2 regions of the Bartonella propinqua genome follow, and region 2 is predicted to be linked to the other one. Evidence: predicted binding sites of a transcription regulator. Region 2 holds the regulator's gene; the other holds the start of a gene.

Region 1 (8,086 bases), on a different contig from region 2:
TATATCACCAGTCTGCGCCATAAAGCCAGGAATCACACGGTGAAACACAACATTATTGTAAGCACCTTCTTCTGTTAGTTTCTTAATTTGTGCTACATGTTTTGGAGCAAGATCAGGACGCAAACGAATAATTACATCACCATTTTTAAGAGATAAAACAAGGATGTTAGAATCATCTGCAGCAGCACTGAATGAAAAAAAGCAAAAAACACATGTCAAAACAGCAAAAATTCTAAGATACACAATTATTTTCTCCTGAAGATTGAAATTTCAAGTGTAAAGCTCGTGCAACATTTGAAGGCACAAAAGGTGTCACATCACCTCCCATAGAAGCAATCTGACGCACCAATGTAGAAGTTATCGCACGTCCAGAAACACTTGCTGGCAAAAAAACAGTTTGCAACTCAGGAGCCATAATACCATTGACCCCTGCCATTTGCATTTCATAATCAAGATCAGTGCCATCACGTAAACCACGAATCAGAAATGAAGCACCAATTTCACGCGCCTTATTAATCAAAAGAGTGTCAAATGAAATAACCTGTAATCGGTCAGAACCCACGCTTAAAAAATCTTGCCCCGCTTGCGCAATTAAGCCAACACGCTCTTCAATGCTAAAGAGTGGTGTTTTTCTAGCTTGTATACCTATAGCCACAACCACCTTGTCAGCCAAAACTAAACCACCCTGCAAAACATCTAGATGACCGTTTGTAAAAGGATCGAAAGAACCCGCATAAAGAGCAATTTTCATTATTTCACTCCGCTACCTTCAGAGTCATTTTTCTTCGCTAATATTAACCATATCAGAGTGATTTCCACCCTCATCATCTAATTGGCTAACATCATCTTCAGATTCAGAAATACGCTCAACCGATACGACTTTTTCCCCCTCAGCTGTGTTGAAAATCGTTACTCCCTTAGTCGAACGACCAGCTATACGAATACCATCAACAGGAACACGAATAAGTTGCCCCCCATCCGATACCAACATAATTTGATCTTGTACCTTCACTGGAAAAGCTGCCACTAATTTACCAATTTCAGCCGTCTTAGATGGATCGGTTGCGCGAATCCCTTTTCCACCACGTCCAGAAATACGAAACTCATATGAGGAAGACCGTTTCCCATAACCAAATTCACTCACTGTTAAAAGCATTTGCTCGCGAGCATGAAGTTCGGTATAACGTTCATCCGTCAATTCTGTTTCAGTTTCTCCATCACCTTCATCCAGAGTTAAAACATCTTCAGCATCCGCACCAGCTGCACGCCGTTCATTAATCACACGTTTAACATAAGCAGAACGCTCAACCGATGTTGCTTCAACATGCTCTAAGATAGTCATTGAAATAACTTTATCCCCTTTAACTAAGTTGATACCACGCACTCCAACTGAATTACGACCCGCAAATACCCGAACATCAACAACTGGAAAACGAATACATTGTCCATTAGCTGTTGTCAGAACAACATCATCAGATTCTGTACAAGTTTCTACAGAAAGAATCTCATCTCCCTCTTCATCAAGTTTCATTGCAATTTTACCATTACGATTAACTTGAACGAAATCTGATAATTTATTGCGGCGCACAGTTCCACGCGTAGTTGCAAACATAACATCCAATGCGCTCCAACTGGCTTCATCTTCTGGCAAAGGCATAATAGTTGTTATGCGTTCACCTTGCTGCAAGGGAAGCATGTTAATTAAAGCACGCCCGCGTGATTGTGGTGTACCAAGAGGTAAACGCCAAACTTTCTCCTTATAAACAATCCCACGTGATGAAAAGAAAAGAACTGGTGTATGTGTATTAACCACAAACAAACGCGTTACAAAATCTTCATCTTTCGTGGACATACCAGAACGTCCCTTACCACCGCGCCGCTGCGCACGGTATGTATTGAGAGGAACACGCTTAATATAGCCACTATGACTAACCGTTACCACCATGTCTTCTGGCGCGATCAGGTCTTCATGATCCATCTCAGCATTACCAAAACCAAATACAGTACGTCGAGGAGTTGCAAATGCCTCACGAAGAGCACTTAGTTCATCTTTCACGATATCCATGATCCGCGAACGCGATGCCAAAATATGAAGATAATCGGTAATATCCACTCCAATTTTATTCAACTCATCAGCAATCTCATCACGCCCGAGCGCTGTCAATCGTTGCAAACGCAACTCCAAAATAGCACGCGCCTGTTCTTCAGATAAATTATAAGTATTATCCTCATGGATAATATGACGCGGATCATCAATGAGTTTTATCAAAGGCGCTACATCAGCCGCTAACCAACGCCGCTCCATTAACTGTACACGTGCTGTCTGCGGATCCGGTGCCCTGCGAATTAACGCTATGATTTCATCAATATTGGCAACAGCAATAGCAAGACCAACCAAAACATGCGCACGCTCACGCGCTTTGCGCAAAAGATATTTTGTTCGCCGACTTACAACTTCTTCTCGGAAAGAAACAAATGCACGAAGGATATCAAGCAACGTCATTTGTTCAGGCTTTCCCCCGTTTAACGCAACCATATTGCAACCAAAGGAAGTTTGCAGTGGCGTATAACGATACAATTGATTCAAAACAACATCTGCAACAACGTCTCTTTTAAGCTCAATAACGACACGATACCCATCACGATCAGATTCGTCACGCAAATCAGAAATCCCTTCGATGCGCTTATCACGCACCAATTCAGCCATTTTTTCAATCATTGTCGCTTTGTTAACTTGATAAGGTATTTCACTTACAATAATTGCCTGTCGACCATTGCGAATTTCCTCAATATCAACCTTAGCACGCATAATAATTGAACCACGCCCAGTTTCATAAGCTGAACGGATACCAGAGTGACCAAGAATAATACCACCAGTGGGGAAATCTGGACCAGGAATGATTTCAATCATTTTATCAAGCGCTATATCGGGATTGTCAATCAAGGCGATACAACCATCAACGACTTCACCAAGATTATGGGGAGGAATATTGGTTGCCATTCCCACAGCGATACCACCTGATCCATTGACCAAAAGATTAGGAAAACGCGCTGGCAAAACTACAGGTTCACATTCGCGTCCATCATAATTATCCTGAAAGTCAATAGTATCTTTATCAATATCAGCTAAAAGCTCTTCTGAAATTTTTTCTAAACGACATTCTGTATAACGCATTGCTGCAGGCGGATCACCATCAACAGAACCAAAATTTCCTTGACCATCAATCAACGGATTTCGTAAAGAAAAATCCTGTGCCATACGTACCAACGCGTCATAAATTGAAGCATCACCATGGGGATGAAACTTCCCCATAACTTCACCAACAACCCCCGCAGACTTACGATAAGGCTTATTGAAAGAGAGCCCCATCTCATTCATAGCATGAAGAATACGCCGATGAACCGGTTTAAGACCATCACGAACATCAGGAAGTGCTCGCGAAACAATCACGCTCATCGCATAATCGAGATAGGAGCGTTGCATTTCATCAACAATATTGATTGGTTCAATACCAGTGAGCACATCACGCTCTGGTAGTGGAGTAAGATCGGTCACAGTTTCAAGACTTTCAAAAAAAGAATCACTTTACTCTTTGTATATCGAAAAATATGTCAAAAAGCTAACTTCCCTCCTGCAACAGAGAAGAAGTTTAACAATAATTTTCAATATGTTATTTACTTGTACTCATAATCGTAAACAAAACGACCAGTATTTACTATCCTGCATTTAAAAAGTTAAAACAAATAACCACACAGATACAAAAAACAATATTGTATCTTTAAAACCATCAAAAAGGTACGTCATCATCTAATTTATGTGAAAAACTCTCTCCCGACGTGTTATTGCTTTGACCAAAAACATCTCTCGGATTTGAGCTACTGTCACCAAAACCACCGCTGCCATAATTACCACTCGATTGATTTGCTCCTTGCATTTGCTCTCCACCCGCTACTCCACGTCCATCAAGCATTTGTAATTCACCACGGTATTTTTGCAAAACAACCTCTGTTGTATAACGGTCGTTACCATTCTGATCTTGCCATTTGCGCGTCTGCAACTGACCTTCAATGTAAATTTTGCTCCCTTTTTTTAAATATTGCTCCACAATTTTGATAAGATTTTCGTTAAAAATAACAATACTATGCCACTCGGTGCGTTCTTTACGCTCATTTGTATTGCGATCACGCCAACTTTCTGAAGTAGCAATACGCAGATTTGCCACTTGATCACCAGAATTTAAACGGCGGATTTCAGGATCCGCACCAAGATTACCAATCAAAATAACTTTATTAAGGCTACCAGCCATCGCATAAACTCCAAAATCGTAAACAGAGCAATTATAACAAAAAATGACAACAACGTATAGTTTATTCCGTCTTTTAGAATAAAAAGCTTTCTATCTTTGTCTTTTTTCCCACAAAACTTGCAATCTTTTGCGATGTTAAGGTAATTAAACACATTGTAGTTCCAAAAAAACAGTTTTATTTCATTTCAAATGTTCAATTTTTGTTACATATGCCAAGGATAGACATGACTCATCAAAAATACATCTCCATTCGCGGCGCACGTGAACATAACCTTAAAAATATTGATCTAGACCTCCCCCGTGATAAATTGATTATCATAACAGGACTTTCTGGCTCAGGAAAATCATCCTTGGCTTTTGATACAATTTATGCTGAAGGTCAACGCCGCTATGTTGAAAGCCTTTCCGCTTATGCGCGTCAATTTTTAGAAATGATGCAAAAACCAGATGTCGACCGAATAGATGGTCTTTCTCCAGCCATCTCCATTGAACAAAAAACGACCAGCCGTAATCCTCGTTCAACGGTGGGAACTGTCACCGAAATTCACGACTATATGCGTCTTCTCTTTGCACGTATTGGTATCCCTCATTCTCCTGCTACGGGACTTCCCATTGAAAGCCAGACTGTAAGCCAAATGGTCGATCAAATTATGGACTTACCAGAAGGTACGCGGGTTTTTATTATGGCACCCTTAGTGCGAGGACGAAAGGGAGAGTATAAAAAAGAGTTAATGGAACTTTTAAAAAAAGGTTTCCAACGTGTTAAAGTTGATGGAAAATTTTATGAAATTCCTGATGCCCCTCCCCTTGATAAAAAATATAAACATGACATAGATGTAGTTGTTGACCGCATTGTTGTGCGCGATGATATGGCGTCTCGCTTAGCTGACAGTATAGAAACATGTTTAAAGCTAGCAAATGGGATTGCGGTTGCTGAAATGGCAGATCAACCTTTGCCACAAAAAGAAAAAGAAGCTGTCAATAAATCGAAAAATGAAACACATAAACGGCTTATTTTTTCGGAAAAATTTTCCTGCCCTATATCTGGTTTTTCTATCCCTGAGATTGAACCACGACTCTTTTCATTTAATAATCCTTTTGGAGCTTGCCCTATTTGTGATGGACTAGGCATAAAAAAGACAATCGACCCAGAAAAAATTATACCCAATAAAAACCTCACCTTAAAAGCTGGAGCAATTGTCCCTTGGTCTAAATCATCCTCATGTTTTCATAACAAAACCCTAGAAACATTGGGAAAAATTTATGAATTCAAACTCACAGATAAATGGTGCGCACTTTCTAATGAAGCACAAAACGCTATTTTATATGGCACAAAAAGAAAAGAAATTTTTTCTGCCCATAAAAATGATTTAGATGAGGATAAAATAACCCAATATTTTGAAGGTGTTATTCCAAATATGAAACGACGGTGGGAAAAGCCAGATTCGGCATGGTCACGTGAAGAAATCGAACGTTATATGTCTTCCTCACCTTGCCCAGCTTGCCATGGTTATCGTTTAAAACCAGAAGCATTAGCTGTAAAAATTCATGGGATGCATATTGGGCAAATATCAGAACTTTCTATCTTAAAAGCAAATGATTGGTTTACTAACATTCACCAATATTTGACTGAAAAGCAGCGTCATATTGCAGTACGTATTTTAAAAGAAATTCGTGAACGTCTGGCTTTTTTAAATGATGTAGGACTTGAATATCTTACCTTATCTCGAAATTCAGGCACACTTTCAGGAGGAGAAAGCCAACGTATTCGGTTAGCATCTCAGATTGGATCTGGTCTTACAGGTGTTCTTTATATTTTAGATGAGCCATCTATTGGTTTACACCAACGCGATAATGAACGTCTCTTAAAAATGCTGCGCCATCTGCGCGATCTCGGCAATACAGTTATTGTTGTCGAACATGATGAAGATGCTATTCTTACTGCAGACCATGTCGTTGATATTGGTCCTGCTGCAGGTATTCATGGTGGAGAAATCATAGCGCAGGGAACACCACAAGAGATTATAGAAAATCCATCTTCCCTCACAGGCCAATATCTTTCAGGAAAAATGGCAATTACAGTGCCCACTCAACGGCGCAAAATATCAAAATCAAAAACACTCAAAGTCATCGGTGCTCGAGGTAATAACCTCAAAAATATTAGTGCTAACATCCCTCTTGGAACCTTCACATGCATAACTGGCATTTCAGGTGGAGGAAAATCAACATTCCTCATTGAAACCCTTTTCAAAGCTGCATCACGTCATATCATGGGAAGTCATCACAGCCCAGCAAACTACGACAAAATTGAAGGTTTAGAATTTCTTGATAAAGTCATCGATATCAACCAAGCACCTATTGGACGCACCCCGCGCTCTAATCCAGCAACCTACACAGGCGCGTTTACTCCAATCCGTGAATGGTTTGCCGAATTACCAGAATCAAAAGCCCGCGGTTATCGAGCTGGACGTTTTTCATTTAATGTTAAGGGAGGACGATGTGAAGCATGTCAAGGTGATGGGGTTATCAAAATTGAAATGCATTTTCTGCCCGATGTCTATGTTACTTGCGACGTATGCCAAGGCAAGCGCTATAATCGAGAAACGCTGGAAGTAAAATTTAAAGAAAAGTCTATTGCAGACATCCTAGATATGACAATAGAAAAGGCAGAGAATTTTTTTCAAGCTGTTCCTGCTATTCACAACAAAATGAAGACTCTTATAAAAGTCGGTCTCGGTTATCTTAAAGTAGGGCAGCAAGCCACAACACTTTCTGGCGGTGAAGCGCAACGCATAAAGCTTGCTAAAGAACTTTCACGCAAAACAACGGGGCGTACACTTTATATTTTAGACGAACCAACAACAGGACTACATTTTCATGATATTTCTAAACTTCTTGAAGTACTGCATGAACTTGTTGAACAAGGCAATACAGTTGCGGTAATTGAGCATAACCTTGAAGTCATCAAGACAGCCGACTGGATTATTGACTTAGGACCAGAAGGGGGGGATCGCGGCGGTGAAATCGTTGCAGTTGGACGCCCTGAAGATATTATTAATGCTCCCACTTCCTATACTGGAAAATTTCTGAAAGAAATTTTGCTGCGTCGACCTTTATATGATCCCAACTCTTAAAAAATTTGCCACATTATAGAACATCAATGGTACCATAAAATAAAGAACGTCACATGTTTCTTATTGTATCATTTTGTTTTTTTACAAACTTTTGTAGCTTTTTTTTCACAAAATAACAGCTCTTCATCTTCTATGCTGTAAGAGAATCTTTCAAAAAAAACACATAGTTATATGATTTTTGACTTTTCCGTGTAGAAAGTATCTGTTTGCACATCTCACGGTTGCCAATATAATGTAGTGCAGTCTAAAAAGACAAAATAACGTTGGAGATAATTTCAGCATGAAAAAAATTGAAGCCATTATAAAACCTTTCAAACTTGATGAAGTGAAAGAAGCGCTTCAAAAAATTGGATTACATGCTATTACCGTAACAGAAGCAAAGGGTTTTGGACGTCAAAAAGGACATACAGAACTTTATCGTGGTGCTAAATATGTTGTTGATTTTTTACCTAAAGTAAAGATTGAAATTGTTATTACTGATGAAATGCTGGAGAAAACCGTTGATGCAATACGTAAAGCAGCTCAAACAAAACATATCGGAGATGGAAAAATATTCATTTCTTCCATTGATAATGCCATTCGTATTAGCACTGGCGAATCTGGAACTGATGCCCTTTAATCCTCAAAATTTTTCACCTTTTTTAT
Region 2 (8,086 bases):
TCTTATTTGTTGTGCAATAACTTCTACTGCGCCTGTTGCATCAATTACACGAAATCGATCAGGCTCCTGTTTTGCTAATCGAAGAAAAGCTTGACGTCTTTGTTCTTGAGTTTTTAATTCATCTTTTTCAAAACAATCAATTGTTTCTGTTTTTTTTCTTCGCAAATTTGCACGTTCCATACCACATGTTGCTGGCATATCTAACAAAAACGTTAAATCAGGAATTATTCCATTTACAGCAACACCTTCTAAAACAGAAAGAATACGAGAACTTACCGCGTTATTGAGTCCTTGATAAACACGTGTAGAATCAATAAAGCGATCACATAAAACGATTTTACCTTCTTGCAAAGAAGGAGCAATTACTTCGCTAACATGATCAGCACGCGCAGCTGTAAACAAAACTGCTTCAATTAAAGATCCATAGTGTTGAGCCTGACCAGATAATAAAACATGGCGTATTGCTTCTGCACCTGCTGTTCCTCCTGGTTCTCGTGTTATAACAACATCATAACCTTTGCTACAAAGATACTGAGCAAGCAAAGAAATTTGCGTTGTTTTTCCTACTCCCTCTCCTCCTTCAAATGTAATAAAATAACCTGACACGTATAAACCTTAATTTTTATTTAATCACGTACTATAAAATATTTCCGTAACCATCCAATTGTTATTTCATAGAATGCATCTTTTATTTTTGTAAAAAAGTCTCCTTCTTGAACATGAGCTCCAGCCCAAACTGGTTTTTCAAAAAGAATTTTTTTATCTTCTGAAATTTGAATAACACCAACCTGTTGCCCTAAAACAATAGGAGCTTTCAATGGGCCACGGTACTTAATTTTTGCTTTAACGTTAATTTCTTTTTCATTCGAAAGCATAAAACTTATCGGCTCTTTAACAACAAGTGGAACAAAGCTTTGTGCCCCACCATAGACATAAGCATGACCAACCATCTCTCCCTTTGTAAAAATTGTTTTAAGATCGAAAGCTACCATTCCCCATTGAAAAATGCGTTCTATTTCTTTTGTACGCCCTTTACCATCCTGCAAACCATTTATTGCTAAAAAAAGACGTCGATGATTCTGATAAACAACAGCAACCATTGAAAAACCTTCTTTTTCGCTATAACCAAAGCCAAATCCTTCTGCACCAATTTTTTTAGAAATAAGAGGATTTTTATTACGTTGAAAAATATTATTCCAAGTAAAATGAGGTTCACGATATAGCGTATAATAATCGGAATATTCGTGAGCAATGTGACGCGCTAATACAATCATATCACGCAATGTTACAAACTGTCCTTCTTCAGGAAGCCCCGTTGCATTAACAAAATGACTATGTGATAATCCAAGTGTCTTAGCTCGCTGATTCATTAATTTTACAAAATCAGCTTCACTTCCTGATATCCCTTCAGCAAGAATAATAGCTGCGTCATTTCCATTGACAACAATTAAGCCCCGCAAAAGATCAGAAACACTAATTTCTGTCTTCACTTTTGCAAACATAGTGGTTGTACCAGATGGTGCTCCACCTTTACGCCAAGCATTTTCGCTCACTTTAAATGTCTGTGCACTGCTTAATAACCCTTCTTTTAATTGATGAAATACCACTTCAGCCGTCATAAGTTTTGTTAATGAAGCAGGAAAAAAAGCAATATCACTTTTTTTTTCAAAGAGTATTGTGCCTGTATCACCATCTAATAATAGCAATTGTGATGCAGAAGTTTGAAAATTTTTTGCCCTCCCGCATTCAGTCAATGTCAACGCAAAAAATAAGGCAAACAAAATCCTTAATACAATATACATAACCGACTCTCTCCTCCCATATTTCAAGAATCAGCATAAAGAATCCTTTTGTACAAGAAAAATTTTGTTTAATTTCTGCAGAAAAAAATCACCTGCAAACTTAGAATCAATCACTCTTTTTTTTCAGTACCATAAAAATAAACCAGTATATCATACTGTTTCTTTCTCTTGAAAAAAGTCTATTTTTAATATTCTGAATACACTTAGAGTATAATAAGTTTTTTTAATAGCCATTTTTTTATAATAACACTCAACTTAAATTTTCTTTAAAATGAGCGAATTACTATAATCATTCACTTTTGATTACTTATAATTTAAAAATTGTACGTATCTGAAAATTAAAATATTTTTTTAAATAACTGTAATCAATTTATCTTCATCTTTTTGTTTAGCTTATTCATAAAAGCCACCTGATCAAACGGCATCGGCTTATCAACTAAAACGGGACCAACTTCTGGTAATTTTATTAAAATAGTTTTCCCTAACTGCTTTCGTTCAGCAATAACTTCAGCTGACCGCTTTTGACCGTCTGCGTCGAATCCCTTTAACATGATATCTTCTTTTTCTTTTGGTAAAGCTGTCAATACTAATGAAGATGAAATATTATCTTTAAGCGTATAAGAAGCCATTAAATAAGCGCTATCATAATAATCAACGGGCGCTTTAGCGATATATTCCACTTTAACATTTGTCACCCCCGCATTTGCATAACCAAGTATTGTTGCAGCGCGTTTTGATAAATCAATAATTCGATCTTTCATAAAAGGACCGCGATCATTCACTCTAACAATGAGTGAAGAGCCATTTTCTAAATTAGTAACACGAGCATAACTAGGCAAAGGCATTGTGGGATGAGCAGCAGTCAAGAGATTCATGTCGTAGATCTCGCCATTCGCAGTCAAACGCCCATGAAAATCTGAACCATACCACGATGCTTGCCCAATACGTTTATAGGTTGGATCATCTTGAGGATAATACCATTTTCCTTTTATTTTGTAAGGTTTACCTACAACAGCTCGCCCGCGACTCTGTCTTTTCGGTTTATCCCATTTATCCGAAGCTTTTTTAGATGGGAAAATAATTTTTGAATCTGTTGATTTCTTATTATTCAAATGTGTTGTAGGTACTATTTTTTTGATGCCACAGGATGCTAATAACAGAGAAACAGCCACCACAAAAGCAAATTGGCATATTGATTTAACAATGGAAGTAAATTTTTCTTTGTCATTTAAAAACATTTTTAGCCCGCTTATTTTTGTTAGTTATTTAACGCAAAAAACAAATCACACTCTCTATACGCAACAAAAAACCCACACTCGTAAACTATTTCCCTCTATGATATTTTTGAAATGCACCATTTATCAAGAAATTAACATAATGTTAACCTTTTTTTCCGCTGTAAAAAATAAATGCTATCGAGCAAACATTAGGATGAATTAAAATATAATAAAATCAATGCATTAATAAAAATACAATCTGATAATATAAGCTGTGAATAGGTGGAATGGTTCTATATAAACAGCAATAAATTGTTCTAATCATGCAAACAATAACTGTAAAACAATAATCAGCTCAATAAATACTCATCATTCTCATGAAATTTAGAAATATTATTAACTTGGTGAGCGCGCAGGGATTCGAACCCTGGACCTACTGATTAAAAGTCAGTTGCTCTACCAACTGAGCTACGCGCTCTCAAACAAATCACATTGCTTGTAAAAACAGGTGGAACATACGGTTGACTTTTCATTTGGTCAACACTTTTTAGAGAAAATATTATTTTTATTTTGAGTTATCAATATTTTTCTAATTTTTTCCCTTCTTTACCACTGCATACACAGTTTTTACCATTTTAAAACTTGAATAAAAATAGTAATTTAAACATAAAAATGCTTCTGATTCTTGAAATAAAAATTGTGACCATTTCAAAGTTATTGAAAAAATTGAAGTACAAATAAACTCAGTAAACTGAATTTAAAAATCAATAACGATAAAAATCGTTATTAAATATACTTAATAAAAGTAAAAAAACATCTTATCAAAAAATTCTAATGTTATTATTCTTATAGAAATAGAATATTTATTTCTCTATAATTTTAAATATATTATTTTTTATTTTTAAATTTTTTATATAATTAAATAATCTACAATAAATTATGTGCAGAATATTATTATTTTTATTATTTAAAAATTAAAATAATTTAATTAATATTAAAAATATCATAAATAAATTATAAAATATATTACAAATAATAAATATTTTATATTATTTTTATTTAAAAAATAAAAACATAAAGCAAATATTTTTAATTTAAATTGCAAAAATTTGTAGAAAAATTAAAATATAAATACGTTTTATTGTCTATTTGCCTCTTTTTTGATTGGATTATTGAATGCTGACATGTAAACAATATGAACTACTTTTGTTCATTCACAATCATATAAAAGAAACTGGTATTTCTCCATCATTTGATGAAATGAAAACAGCATTGGAACTTGCTTCAAAATCTGGCATTCATAGACTTGTTACAACCTTAGAAGAACGAGGGTTTATACGCCGCCTGCATAACCGTGCTCGTGCAATGGAAGTTATTCGACTCCCCAGTAAAATAACATTTAATCTTTCTTCAGCTCGTAAAATTTCTCCCACTGTAATAGAAAAAAATAAAAGAGGGATATCAAAAAATTTTGGTCTCGATAAATTTGATGAAGAAGATAAAAAAAATATTATTATCCCCATTATGGGGCGCATTGCTACAAGTGTCCCTATTTCCTCTATACTGCAACAAACAGATACACTTTCTTTACCACAAGATATGTTGAGTGTAGGTGAGTACTATGCTTTAGAAGTGAAAGATGATTCTATGATTGAAGCTGGTATTTTTGACAAAGACACGATAATTGTTAAACAACAAAGTACAGCAATGTCCGGTGAAATTGTTATTGCATTCATTGATAAAAAAGAAGCAACCTTAAAACGTTATCGACGCAAAGGAGCCTCTATTGCATTAGAAGCTGCAAATCCTCTCTATGAAACACGCATATACAAATCTAAGTGTATAGAGATACAAGGAAAACTAATCGGACTTATTCGCAAATATTAAAAATAAAAAACTTGTTAACATATTCAATATATATAAATTACAAATTATTCAGTATTTTTGTGAAGATTATAAGTATATTTTCATACAGAAAAAATTTAAATAAATATATAAAAAATATATTTTGTATATATAAAAACAAAATTCATTATTTTATTATTAATTATAAAATAAAAATAGTAAATGGTACTTAATTTTTATAAAGTTTTAGTAATTATCATTGTAGTATCTTTTATCAGTATCATTTTTTTCATATTTCTAAAAATATTTATAGTTTTTGAGAAAATTATTACAAATTTTCAATTTGAAGATTAAAAATTCTTACATATTAGATATCAAGATATCTGATCTTATTATTGTGAATAGCTATACTTTTCTTAATGTTTTCTGAAATGAATTATTGGCTAATATTAATATAATCCTCAAAAATAAAAAAACTATTGTAACTAGATATTTTGGTACTGCCCTTGACACTATTTACTAAATATATCTCAATGTATTTGCTGTTAACATAACTGCAAGCCTATAAAGGCATTATACAAGCAATTCATATAATGATTCTTTTAAATCATACTCACTTTATCGATTTAATTCCTCTGTAAACTATTTGCTTAATACCTCACCATTATGCTTACTTAAGAGCTTCTGAAAGATGTTATAGTGGATGTAATTTTGTATTATCACTACTTTACACAATAATCTTATTTCACGCATTATCCGTGATATTATTGATAAATCTAAAAAATTTGTACTAAAAAAAATTTAGATTATTTTATAAAATACAAGTGCTTATAGCATTGATATTAAATATCTCGAAAATTTTGGAAAAAATCGTATAAAAAACCAAATTTTTCGATCTTTTTCGCAAACTAGGCAATATGAAGTATTGCGATACGCATGCATTATTTTTTATCCTGACCTTCAGGTCGGTGAAGCTATTGAGCTTATAACTGCAAGAAAAGTACTTGCTTATTTAAATACTCTTTTTCAGCATAAATCTACAAACTATTTCATGTAATATAATAAAAAATGCCAATTTTTATAGTATTTAAAAATTTCTAAATCTCACCTTGTGATTAATATTTATTATCGGCTTTCCCAGAAAAATTAATGGAGATTTAAACACCACTTCTCGCATAGTGAGAGAAAATAATTGAAAAAAATTCCAGTTTTTTAGTAATGAAAATGAAAACAAAACAGCTAAAAACTGCAGTTAATATGATTCTTCAAAGATAAATAATGTATGATTTATTACCACGACAATCATTTAATGTAGAAGTCATTTTATTACCGTTAAAATTGAATAATCAGGTACTTATGACCTTTATAGAAAAGTAAATTCAAAATAGTTATAAAAAGCTTAAACTTATCCTGATTAGCATCTAATACTTACAATAAGTTTTTAAAATCAAAAATTTTTTTATCAAGCAAGTGACTTGGACGCACGTTCGTCAAGGCACGAATCATGGTATCTTTACGTCCTGGCATTCTATTTTCAATATCTTTCAACATTTCCTTCATTGCATTGCGTTGTAAACCATCCTGACTACCGCAAAGATTACAAGGAATAATAGGAAATCGCATTGCCTGAGAAAATTTCTCCATATCTTCTTCAGCAGCGTAAACAAGGGGGCGCAAAACAAAAAGATCCCCTTCATCGTTTATAAGCTTCCCAGGCATGGCTGCTAATCTGCCACCATGAAATAAATTCATAAAAAACGTTTCTAAAACATCATCACGATGATGTCCGAGAACTAATGCAGAACACCCCTCTTCACGCGCAATACGATATAAATTACCGCGTCGCAGCCGAGAGCAAAGAGAGCAATATGTTTGCGTATGTGCCAATTTATCTGTAACAACTGAGTAAGTATCCTGATATTCAATACGATGCGGAATTTGATAAGAATTTAAAAAATCTGGAAGAATATGTTTTGGAAATCCTGGTTGTCCTTGATCAAGATTGCAAGCCAGAATTTCAACAGGTAAAAAACCACGCCATTTTAAATCTAGAAGAAGCGCTAGTAAACCGTAAGAATCTTTTCCGCCAGATAAAGCAACAAGCCATTTTTTTCCTGAAGAGAGCATAGAAAAATCATCAAACGCTTGCCGCATATGACGCAAAAGCCGTTTGCGTAATTTGTTAAATTCTACAGTCGAAGGTACAGCCCGAAATATCGGATGACAATCATCAATTTCAACTGCACAAGAATCAGTTTTATCTCTATTTTTTTCTAAAGTCTGATACTCGACTAAAGTATTATTCATAAGACCATAAATCCTGCATAATATAATAGTTCGTCTTGCAACAGTAACATAGACAACAACAGATATAACGCAGCTTAAACTAACACCATTTAATCTATAATTAGATACGCAAATTCAAAACAAAGCTATACCAAACTTTATTGCTATAAAACATAACAATAAATTTGATATAGCACCAATTTACATAAATTATCTGTTAGCTTCAACGACAATAAAGTAACAAATATTTCTGATATATAGCAAAATTGAAAGGGTGATACCCCTTCTAAAAAATTTATCGAGAATAAAACTCAACAACCAAATTAGGCTCCATCTGCACAGCATAAGGAACATCTGCAAAAGCAGGAATACGCGTGAATGTTGCTTTCATCTGATTATGATCTGCTTCAATGTATTCTGGTACATCACGTTCTGCCAATTGCACAGATTCCAAAACTAAAACAAGTTTTTTTGACTTTTCACGAACCTCAATAACATCACCTGGCTTACAGCGATATGATTGAATATTTGTACGTCGACCATTTACATTAACGTGACCATGATTGATAAACTGGCGAGAAGCAAAAATCGTAGGTACAAATTTTGCACGGTAAACCACAGCATCTAAACGCGATTCTAAAAGACCGATAAAGTTTTCACCAGTATCACCACGCCGACGAGCTGCTTCTTCATATGTTTTACGGAATTGTTTTTCTGAGATATCACCGTAAAACCCTTTCAACTTCTGCTTAGCACGCAACTGCACACCATAATCAGAAAGTTTTCCTTTACGACGTTGTCCATGCTGACCTGGACCATAATCCCGACGATTAACAGGAGATTTCGGGCGACCCCAAATATTTTCTCCCATACGGCGGTCAATTTTATATTTTGTTGTTTCGCGTTTACTCATCGCATTTCCTTTAAAATAAACTA

Evidence for each region. The regulator LexA, encoded in region 2, represses DNA repair genes until DNA is damaged. The targets are predictions, from matches to a motif close to TGTTCNNNNTGTGTTCNG.
Region 1: a site for LexA is predicted at 4,498-4,515, ahead of uvrA (excinuclease ABC subunit UvrA). Genes of this name have one in related genera too.

What each region holds. Positions count from the first base shown of each region.
Region 1 covers NZ_JBLEBK010000007.1:27,919-36,004, reverse strand. The annotation lists gene ACMFKV_RS05785 (peptidylprolyl isomerase) at 1-243, opposite strand, end outside; gene coaD (pantetheine-phosphate adenylyltransferase) at 233-751, opposite strand; gene gyrA (DNA gyrase subunit A) at 776-3,556, opposite strand; gene ssb (single-stranded DNA-binding protein) at 3,789-4,307, opposite strand; gene uvrA (excinuclease ABC subunit UvrA) at 4,532-7,441, shown strand; gene ACMFKV_RS05760 (P-II family nitrogen regulator) at 7,722-8,060, shown strand.
Region 2 covers NZ_JBLEBK010000005.1:71,794-79,879, reverse strand. The annotation lists gene tmk (dTMP kinase) at 1-606, opposite strand, end outside; gene ACMFKV_RS05045 (D-alanyl-D-alanine carboxypeptidase family protein) at 627-1,802, opposite strand; gene ACMFKV_RS05040 (septal ring lytic transglycosylase RlpA family protein) at 2,168-3,040, opposite strand; tRNA gene ACMFKV_RS05035 (tRNA-Lys) at 3,422-3,497, opposite strand; gene lexA (transcriptional repressor LexA) at 4,196-4,906, shown strand; gene ttcA (tRNA 2-thiocytidine(32) synthetase TtcA) at 6,293-7,171, opposite strand; gene rpsD (30S ribosomal protein S4) at 7,446-8,063, opposite strand.